Regions from separate parts of the Pseudomonas sp. DCA-1 genome, predicted to be linked through region 1. Evidence: predicted binding sites of a transcription regulator. Region 1 holds the regulator's gene; the other holds the start of a gene.
The links. The regulator FliA, encoded in region 1, starts transcription of late flagellar genes. The targets are predictions, from matches to a motif close to CTAAAGTTTNNNNNNNNNNNGCCGNTAA.
Positions count from the first base shown of each region.

Region 2: the regulator FliA is predicted to act here: its motif matches at 1,468-1,495, upstream of ACE4QZ_RS07825 (flagellar protein MotY).

Region 1 covers NZ_CP169881.1:2,021,012-2,025,168, forward strand. The annotation lists gene flhF (flagellar biosynthesis protein FlhF) at 1-1,274, shown strand, start outside; gene fleN (flagellar synthesis regulator FleN) at 1,368-2,201, shown strand; gene fliA (RNA polymerase sigma factor FliA) at 2,198-2,938, shown strand; gene ACE4QZ_RS09715 (chemotaxis response regulator CheY) at 3,046-3,420, shown strand; gene ACE4QZ_RS09720 (protein phosphatase CheZ) at 3,443-4,157, shown strand, end outside.
Region 2 covers NZ_CP169881.1:1,632,547-1,636,703, forward strand. The annotation lists gene rnt (ribonuclease T) at 1-295, opposite strand, end outside; gene pyrC (dihydroorotase) at 355-1,401, opposite strand; gene ACE4QZ_RS07825 (flagellar protein MotY) at 1,532-2,485, shown strand; gene ACE4QZ_RS07830 (argininosuccinate synthase) at 2,653-3,870, shown strand; gene ACE4QZ_RS07835 (hypothetical protein) at 3,938-4,157, opposite strand, start outside.

The DNA of each region.
Region 1 (4,157 bases):
GTCAGGCCATGAAGCTGGTCCGTGACGAGCTGGGCGCCGATGCCGCGATCATTGGCAACCGCCGCATTGCCGGTGGTGTCGAACTGACGGCCGCGCTGGACTACAAGCTGTCCGCCCTGGCCCCGCGTGTGCCCAACGCCGAGCTGGAAGAAGAACTGCGCAAGACCCATACGCGCATTGCCAGTGCCCAGGCCGAGCTGGACCACCGTCAGGACAGCAGCGACAACAACCGCCAATTGTTCGCCGGGCAATCTTTGACCGCTGCCGAACCGTTGATCGAGCCGCATGTCGAGGCCCCCGAGGCTGCTGCCGCACCGGCTGCTGCACCGGTTGATCCGCGCCTGTTCGATGCCATGCGTTCCGAGCTGTCGGGCCTGCGCGAGTTGCTGGAAGTGCAACTCGGTTCGCTGGCCTGGAATCAGCTGCAGGGCAGCAAGCCGCAGCAGGCCAACCTTTGGCGCCGCCTGCAACGCATCGGCCTGTCGGGGCCGATCGCCCGCGAGCTGCTGGACCTGACCGCCGAGATCGAAGAGCCGCGCCAGGCCTGGCGCATGCTGCTGGCTCACTTGGCGCGGATGATCGAAATACCTGAAATCGAGCCGATCGAAGAGGGCGGCGTGATCGCCGTGGTCGGCCCGGCGGGTATGGGCAAGACCACCACCCTGGCCAAGCTGGCCGCGCGCTACGTGCTCAAGTACGGCGCGCAGAATCTGGCGCTGGTGAGCATGGACAGCTTCCGTATCGGCGCCCAGGAGCAGCTCAAGACCCTGGGCCGCATCCTCAACGTGCCGGTGACGTACGTCGACCCGGGCCAGTCGCTGGCAGCAGCGCTGGAGCCGCTGCTGCGCAAGCGCGTGGTGCTGATCGATACTGCCGGCCTGCAGGCCAGCGACCCTGCGCTGCGCATGCAACTGGAAACCTTGGCCGGGCGTGGCATTGCCGCGAAGAACTATCTGGTGCTGGCCACCACCAGCCAGAAGCAGGTGCTGACCGCCGCCTACCACAGCTACAAACGCTGTGGCCTGGCCGGCTGCATCCTGACCAAGCTCGATGAAACGGCAAGCCTTGGCGATGTGTTGAGTCTTGCCATCAGTCATGAACTGCCAGTGGCCTATCTTACCGATGGGCCACGCATTCCTGACGACTTGCACTTGCCGCGGGGCCACCAGTTGGTTTCGCGCGCGGTGAATGTGCAGCAGCAGGACGAGCCCAGCGAAGAGGCCATGGCCGACATGTTCGCTGATCTCTATCACAACCCACGGCGAGCGGGTTGACCATGAAGCGTGTGCAAAGTAGCTATGCCAAAGGGCACGCAGAATTGCCCTACGTGTGGCCTGAGTCCCAGCGAGACAAGGTAAAGAACAGACATGGGTAGCATGCATCCCGTACAGGTGATCGCCGTGACCGGCGGCAAAGGTGGCGTCGGCAAGACTAACGTTTCAGTGAACTTGTCCCTGGCGCTGGCCGAGCTTGGCCGCAGGGTCATGCTGCTGGACGCCGACCTGGGCCTGGCCAATGTCGACGTGTTGCTGGGCCTTGCCCCCAAACGTACTCTCGCCGATGTCATTGAAGGGCGTTGCGAACTGCGTGACGTGATGCTGCAGGGCCCTGGCGGTGTGCGCATCGTGCCGGCAGCCTCGGGCACCCAGAGCATGGTGCACCTGGCCCCAGCCCAGCACGCCGGGCTGATCCAGGCGTTCAGCGAAATCGGCGACAACCTCGATGTGTTGGTGATCGATACCGCTGCGGGTATCGGTGACTCGGTGGTCAGCTTCGTTCGCGCCGCCCAGGAAGTGCTGTTGGTGGTGTGTGATGAACCTACTTCGATTACTGATGCCTACGCGTTGATCAAGCTGCTCAATCGTGACTACGGCATGAACCGTTTCCGTGTGTTGGCCAACATGGCGCAGAGCCCGCAGGAAGGGCGCAACCTGTTTGCCAAGCTGACCAAGGTCACCGACCGCTTCCTTGACGTTGCCCTGCAGTACGTGGGTGCCGTGCCGTACGACGAATGCGTGCGCAAGGCGGTACAGAAGCAGCGTGCCGTCTACGAAGCCTTCCCTCGCTCCAAGTGTGCGCTGGCTTTCAAGGCGATTGCCCAGAAGGTCGATAGCTGGCCGCTACCGGCCAACCCGCGCGGCCATCTGGAGTTCTTTGTCGAGCGCTTGGTGCAACCCACCAGCGCGGGGCCCGTGCTATGAACGCCAGCGGTTTCAAGATGTACAGCCGGGCGTCGAAGGACGCCCAGTACGAGCTGATCGAACGCTACGCCCCGCTGGTCAAGCGCATCGCCTACCACCTGCTGGCGCGCTTGCCGGCCAACGTGCAGGTCGAAGACCTGATCCAGGCCGGCATGATCGGGCTGCTGGAAGTGGCTAACAAATACGACGCCAGCAAGGGCGCCAGCTTTGAAACCTATGCTGGCATCCGCATCCGCGGGGCCATGCTGGACGAAGTACGCAAAGGTGACTGGGCGCCGCGTTCGGTACACCGAAACACCCGTATGGTCAGTGACGCGATGCGTGCGGTTGAAGCCAGAACAGGCCGTGACGCTAAAGATCATGAAGTTGCTGCCGAACTCCAATTGAGTCTCGATGATTACTACGGGATTTTGAACGATACCCTGGGCAGCCGCCTGTTCAGCTTCGACGACCTGTTGCAGGACGGTGAGCACGAAGGGCTGCATGAGGATGGCGCCAGTGGCCAGGTCGAACCTGCGCGGGGGCTGGAAGAGGACCGCTTCCAGGCTGCCCTGACCGAGGCTATCGCCAACCTGCCGGAACGTGAGCGCCTGGTGCTGGCGCTGTACTACGACGAAGAGCTGAATCTCAAGGAAATCGGTGAGGTGCTGGGTGTCAGCGAGTCGCGGGTCAGCCAGTTGCACAGCCAGTGTGCCGCGCGCCTGCGTAGCCGCCTGGGGGAATGGCGGGCGCGTTGAGCCCGCTGTCGTTGCAGTCGTTTTCCACGTTGTACCGAATTGAATGAGTGCGTGCTCGGTAGGCCGAGCGCGTTTGAGACTGCTTGGAGGTCTAATTGGACAAGAACATGAAAATCCTCATCGTTGACGACTTTTCGACGATGCGGCGGATCATCAAGAACCTGTTGCGTGACCTGGGTTTCACCAACACCGAGGAAGCCGATGACGGCACCACGGCGTTGCCAATGCTGGAGAACGGTCACTACGACTTCCTGGTAACCGACTGGAACATGCCGGGCATGTCCGGCATCGACCTGCTGCGTAAAGTGCGTGCCAGTGACAAGCTGAAAAGCATGCCGGTACTGATGGTGACTGCTGAAGCCAAGCGCGACCAGATCATTGAAGCGGCCCAGGCCGGCGTCAATGGTTATGTGGTCAAGCCGTTCACCGCTCAGGTGCTCAAAGAGAAGATCGAGAAGATCTTCGAACGCGTCAACGGCTGAGTCACGTTACGGGGGGCGCGTCATGGATTCATCACAAACGTCTTTGGGCGAGTTCGAATCGACCCTGAAGAAGCATGCCCAGGAGTTGGTCGAAAGCCTGGAACGGGGCCGTTTCGGCGAGGCGGTGCAGCTGATTCACGAGCTGAACCAGACCCGCGACCGCGGCCTGTATCAGGAAGTCGGCAAGCTGACTCGCGAGCTGCACAGTGCCATCGTCAGTTTCCAGATCGACCCCACCATGCCGCAGGCAGAAGAGGTGTCGCAGATTACCGACGCCACCGAGCGCCTGTCCTATGTGGTCAAGCTCACCGAGGGCGCGGCCAACCGCACCATGGATCTGGTCGAGGAAAGCACGCCGGTGCTCAATGAACTGGCCAGCGAGGCCAAGGCCCTGAGTACCGACTGGCAGCGTTTCATGCGCCGCGAAGTGGCTGCGCCGGAATTTCGTGATCTGGTCAAGCGAGTCGACAGTTTCCTGACGCACAGCGCCGAGGGTAACCGAAAGGTTGCCGGGCACCTCAATGACATTTTGCTGGCCCAGGACTATCAGGACCTGACCGGCCAGGTGATCAAACGCGTCACCACACTGGTGACCGAGGTGGAGAGCAATCTGCTCAAGCTGGTGCTGATGGCCAGCCAGGTCGACCGCTTTGCCGGTATAAACCATGATCACGATCAATTGCGTGCAGAAAAAGATCGAGAAAAACATCCGACTCGGGGTGAAGGTCCGCAGATTC
Region 2 (4,157 bases), 390 kb from region 1:
TGAGGGCCTTGCGCACGCCGCGGAATATGTCGGTCATCGCGCTTTCCTCGCTGACCGCCATGCGCAGCGGGTGGTCCAGCTTGATCCCGGTGAACTCAAGTGCGGCCGGCTCGATGTTGGCGCCCTCGAACGGCTCTACTCGGTGGAAGTAGGTATGTTCGGGGAACAGGAAGCCTTTCTCGTCCATGCCGATGGTGACAGCGGCAATTTCCAGCAACGCATCGGTAGCGCTGTTGAAACCACCGGTTTCAACATCCACCACGACCGGCAGATAGCCGCGGAAGCGCTCGGCCATCGGGTGGCGAGGACCGCTGCTGCCTTGGGTTTCCAGGTCGTCTTCGTAAAGGTCTTCGCTCACGCGTTTGCCTCCAGCAGGCGCCAGCGCAGTTTTTCGCCAGCGCGCAGCGGGACTACGGTTTGCTCGCCAAATGGCAGGCTTTCCGGAGCGGTCCATTCTTCGCGGACCAGGGTGATGGTGTCGGTGTTCGCCGGCAGGCCATAGAAGGCCGGGCCGTGCAGGCTGGCGAAGCCTTCCAGCTTGTCCAGCGCGTTACGCTGTTCGAAAGCTTCGGCGTACATCTCGATGGCCGCATAGGCGGTGTAGCAACCCGCGCAACCGCAGGCTGCTTCCTTGGCGTGACGGGCATGAGGTGCCGAGTCGGTGCCGAGGAAGAACTTCGGGTTGCCGCTGGTGGCGGCGTCCAGCAAGGCCACCTGGTGGGTATTGCGCTTGAGGATCGGCAGGCAGTAGAAGTGCGGACGAATGCCGCCAACCAGCATGTGGTTGCGGTTGTACAGCAGGTGCTGGGCGGTGATGGTCGCACCCACGTTGGCCGGGGCCTCGGTGACGAACTGCGCTGCGTCGCTGGTGGTGATGTGTTCGAACACCACTTTCAGCGTCGGGAAGCGCTCGACCACACGGCGCAAGTGCTCGTCGATGAAGCGCTTCTCGCGGTCGAACACGTCGATCTCGCTGCGGGTCACTTCGCCATGCACCAGCAGCGGCATACCCACTTCCGCCAGTGCCTCTATGGCCGGGAAGATCTTGTCGATGCTGGTCACGCCGGAATCGGAGTTGGTGGTGGCGCCGGCCGGGTACAGCTTGGCGGCGTACACGAAACCGCTGGCCTTGGCCGCGCGGACGTCCTCGGGGCTGATGTTGTCGGTGAGGTACAGCACCATCAGCGGCTCGAAGCGGCTGCCGGCCGGGCGGGCAGCCAGAATGCGCTCACGGTAGGCGCCGGCCTCGGTGGCATTACGCACCGGCGGCATGAGGTTGGGCATGATGATGGCACGGGCGAAGGTACGCGCCACGTCGCCAACGGTGTGGGGCAGGACGGCACCATCGCGCAGATGGATGTGCCAGTCGTCGGGGCGCAGGAGGGTCAGGCGATCGGACATTGGGGATTCCAGGCGGGTCGAACTCAAGCCCCAATCCTACCGGAAAACCCTGGGGCGAGCACGGCTATCAAGTTTTCCGCGCGGCGTCCGATAGCCTGCTGGTAAGCCGTCAGAAATTGTGGAGCCGCCCGTGCGCCAGCGTTACCTAGCCCTGTTGACCCTGTTCGCCAGCCTGCCGGCCGGCGCACTGACTTTCCAGACGCGCATGGAGAACATTGCCTGGCAGGTCGAGGGTGACCAGTTCGAGTGTCGTCTGAGCCAACCGATCGAAGGTTTCGGCAGCGGTACGTTCGTGCGCCGGGCAGGCGAGCAGCCGGTGTTCCAGCTGCGTTCGGACAGCAACGTACTGGGTGCCGGCACCGCCAGCCTGCTGGCCGCGGCAGCGCCTTGGCAACCTGGGCGTGGCGATATCAACCTGGGCCATGTGCGCATGGCCCGCAGCGGTGTGCTGTTCAGCTCCTCCCAGGGGCAGGCCAGCCGGCTGATCAACGGTTTGCTCGACGGGCGTAGCACCGTCGTGCGCAACTACACCGGTGAGGCGGGCAGGCCGATGGAGGTGCGGGTGCTGCCGGTCAGCTTCGCCAAAGCCTACAATGACTATCAGGTCTGTGCCGGCAAGCTGTTGCCGATGAACTATGACCAGGTGCGCCAGACTCAAGTGGGCTTCCCTGGGGGCGGTTACGAGCTGGATGCAGCAGCCAAGGCGCGGCTGGAGGTGATTGTCGACTACCTGAAGGCCGACCCTACGGTTAACCATATCGAGCTCAACGGCCACTCCGACAACAGTGGCAACCGCCTGACCAACCGCGACCTGTCGCGCCGCCGCGCATTGGCCGTGGCCGATTACTTCAAGGCTCACGGTGTGCCGCAAGAGCAGATTACTGTGCGCTTCCATGGTGAGCGTTATCCGCTGGCGAAGAACAACAGTGCATCGAACCGGGCGCGTAATCGGCGGGTGAATATCGAACTGGATCGGGTGGCGGAGGTTGAAAAGGCGGTGGAAAAACCGGTTGAGCCCGTGTCGCCGGCTGCTCCCGCTCCAGCCGTTCCGGCTGCTCCCGCGTCGGGGGCGAAGGCGCCCTGAGACCGGATGGGGCGCCAACCCTTGCCTCAAATTTCCGTGTTGATCTGGCAAGTCGCCCTTCCGACAATTTCTGTCGCTTTGTCGTCAGAAGCTGTCGCCCCACTGTAAATTTATCCGCAACGCCGGTAGAATCGGTCCCTTTCCGTACAACCCCGTGGAGTGATGGCATGGCGGACGTAAAAAAGGTCGTACTGGCGTATTCCGGCGGCCTTGATACTTCGGTGATTCTCAAGTGGCTGCAGGATACCTACAACTGCGAAGTGGTGACCTTCACCGCTGACCTGGGTCAGGGCGAAGAGGTCGAACCGGCTCGTGCCAAGGCCCAGGCAATGGGCGTTAAAGAGATCTACATCGACGACCTGCGCGAAGAGTTCGTGCGTGACTTCGTGTTCCCGATGTTCCGCGCCAACACCGTCTACGAAGGCGAGTACCTGCTGGGTACTTCCATCGCCCGTCCGCTGATCGCCAAGCGCCTGATCGAAATCGCCAACGAAACCGGCGCCGACGCCATTTCCCATGGCGCCACCGGCAAGGGTAACGACCAGGTGCGCTTCGAGCTGGGTGCCTATGCCCTGAAGCCAGGCGTCAAGGTCATCGCCCCATGGCGCGAGTGGGACCTGCTGTCCCGCGAAAAGCTGATGGACTACGCCGAGAAGCACGGCATCCCGATCGAGCGCCACGGCAAGAAGAAGTCGCCGTACTCGATGGACGCCAACCTGCTGCACATCTCCTATGAAGGCGGTGTCCTGGAAGATACCTGGACCGAGCACGAAGAAGACATGTGGCGCTGGAGTGTCTCGCCTGAGAACGCCCCGGACCAGGCTACCTATATCGAGCTGACCTACCGCAATGGTGACATCGTTGCCATCGACGGCGTCGAGAAATCCCCGGCTACCGTTCTGGCCGACCTGAACCGTATCGGTGGTGCCAACGGCATCGGCCGCCTGGACATCGTCGAAAACCGGTACGTCGGCATGAAGTCGCGCGGTTGCTACGAAACGCCTGGCGGTACCATCATGCTCAAGGCCCACCGTGCCATCGAGTCGATCACCCTGGACCGCGAAGTCGCTCACCTGAAAGATGAGCTGATGCCCAAGTATGCCAGCCTGATCTACACCGGCTACTGGTGGAGCCCGGAGCGTCTGATGCTGCAGCAGATGATCGATGCTTCGCAGGTGAACGTGAATGGTGTGGTGCGCCTGAAGCTGTACAAGGGCAATGTGACCGTGGTTGGCCGCAAGTCGGACGATTCGCTGTTCGATGCCAACATCGCCACCTTTGAAGAAGATGGTGGTGCCTACAACCAGGAAGACGCTGCTGGCTTCATCAAGCTCAACGCGCTGCGTATGCGCATTGCCGCCAACAAGGGCCGTTCGCTGCTCTGATTGCTGGTGTGCGTGAAAACCCCGGCTCAGTCCGGGGTTTTTTTATGCCTGCGCAAAGGCGAGTCGTTCAACTTCGAGGGTTCACATCATCGCCCTCAAGTGCGCTGATCGAAAGCTGCGCACATTGACGTCTATCCAGATTACAAAAGCGCCAGACTCGCGCCGGCTCGGGGGGGTGGGCAAGAGCGTGCAAGAGTTGTTGTTCCATCATGCGACAGGCGTCGGGGCCGGAGAACATGAATGTAACAGGCTCGCCCTGTACCGCCTCACGGGCATCATTGGCAATA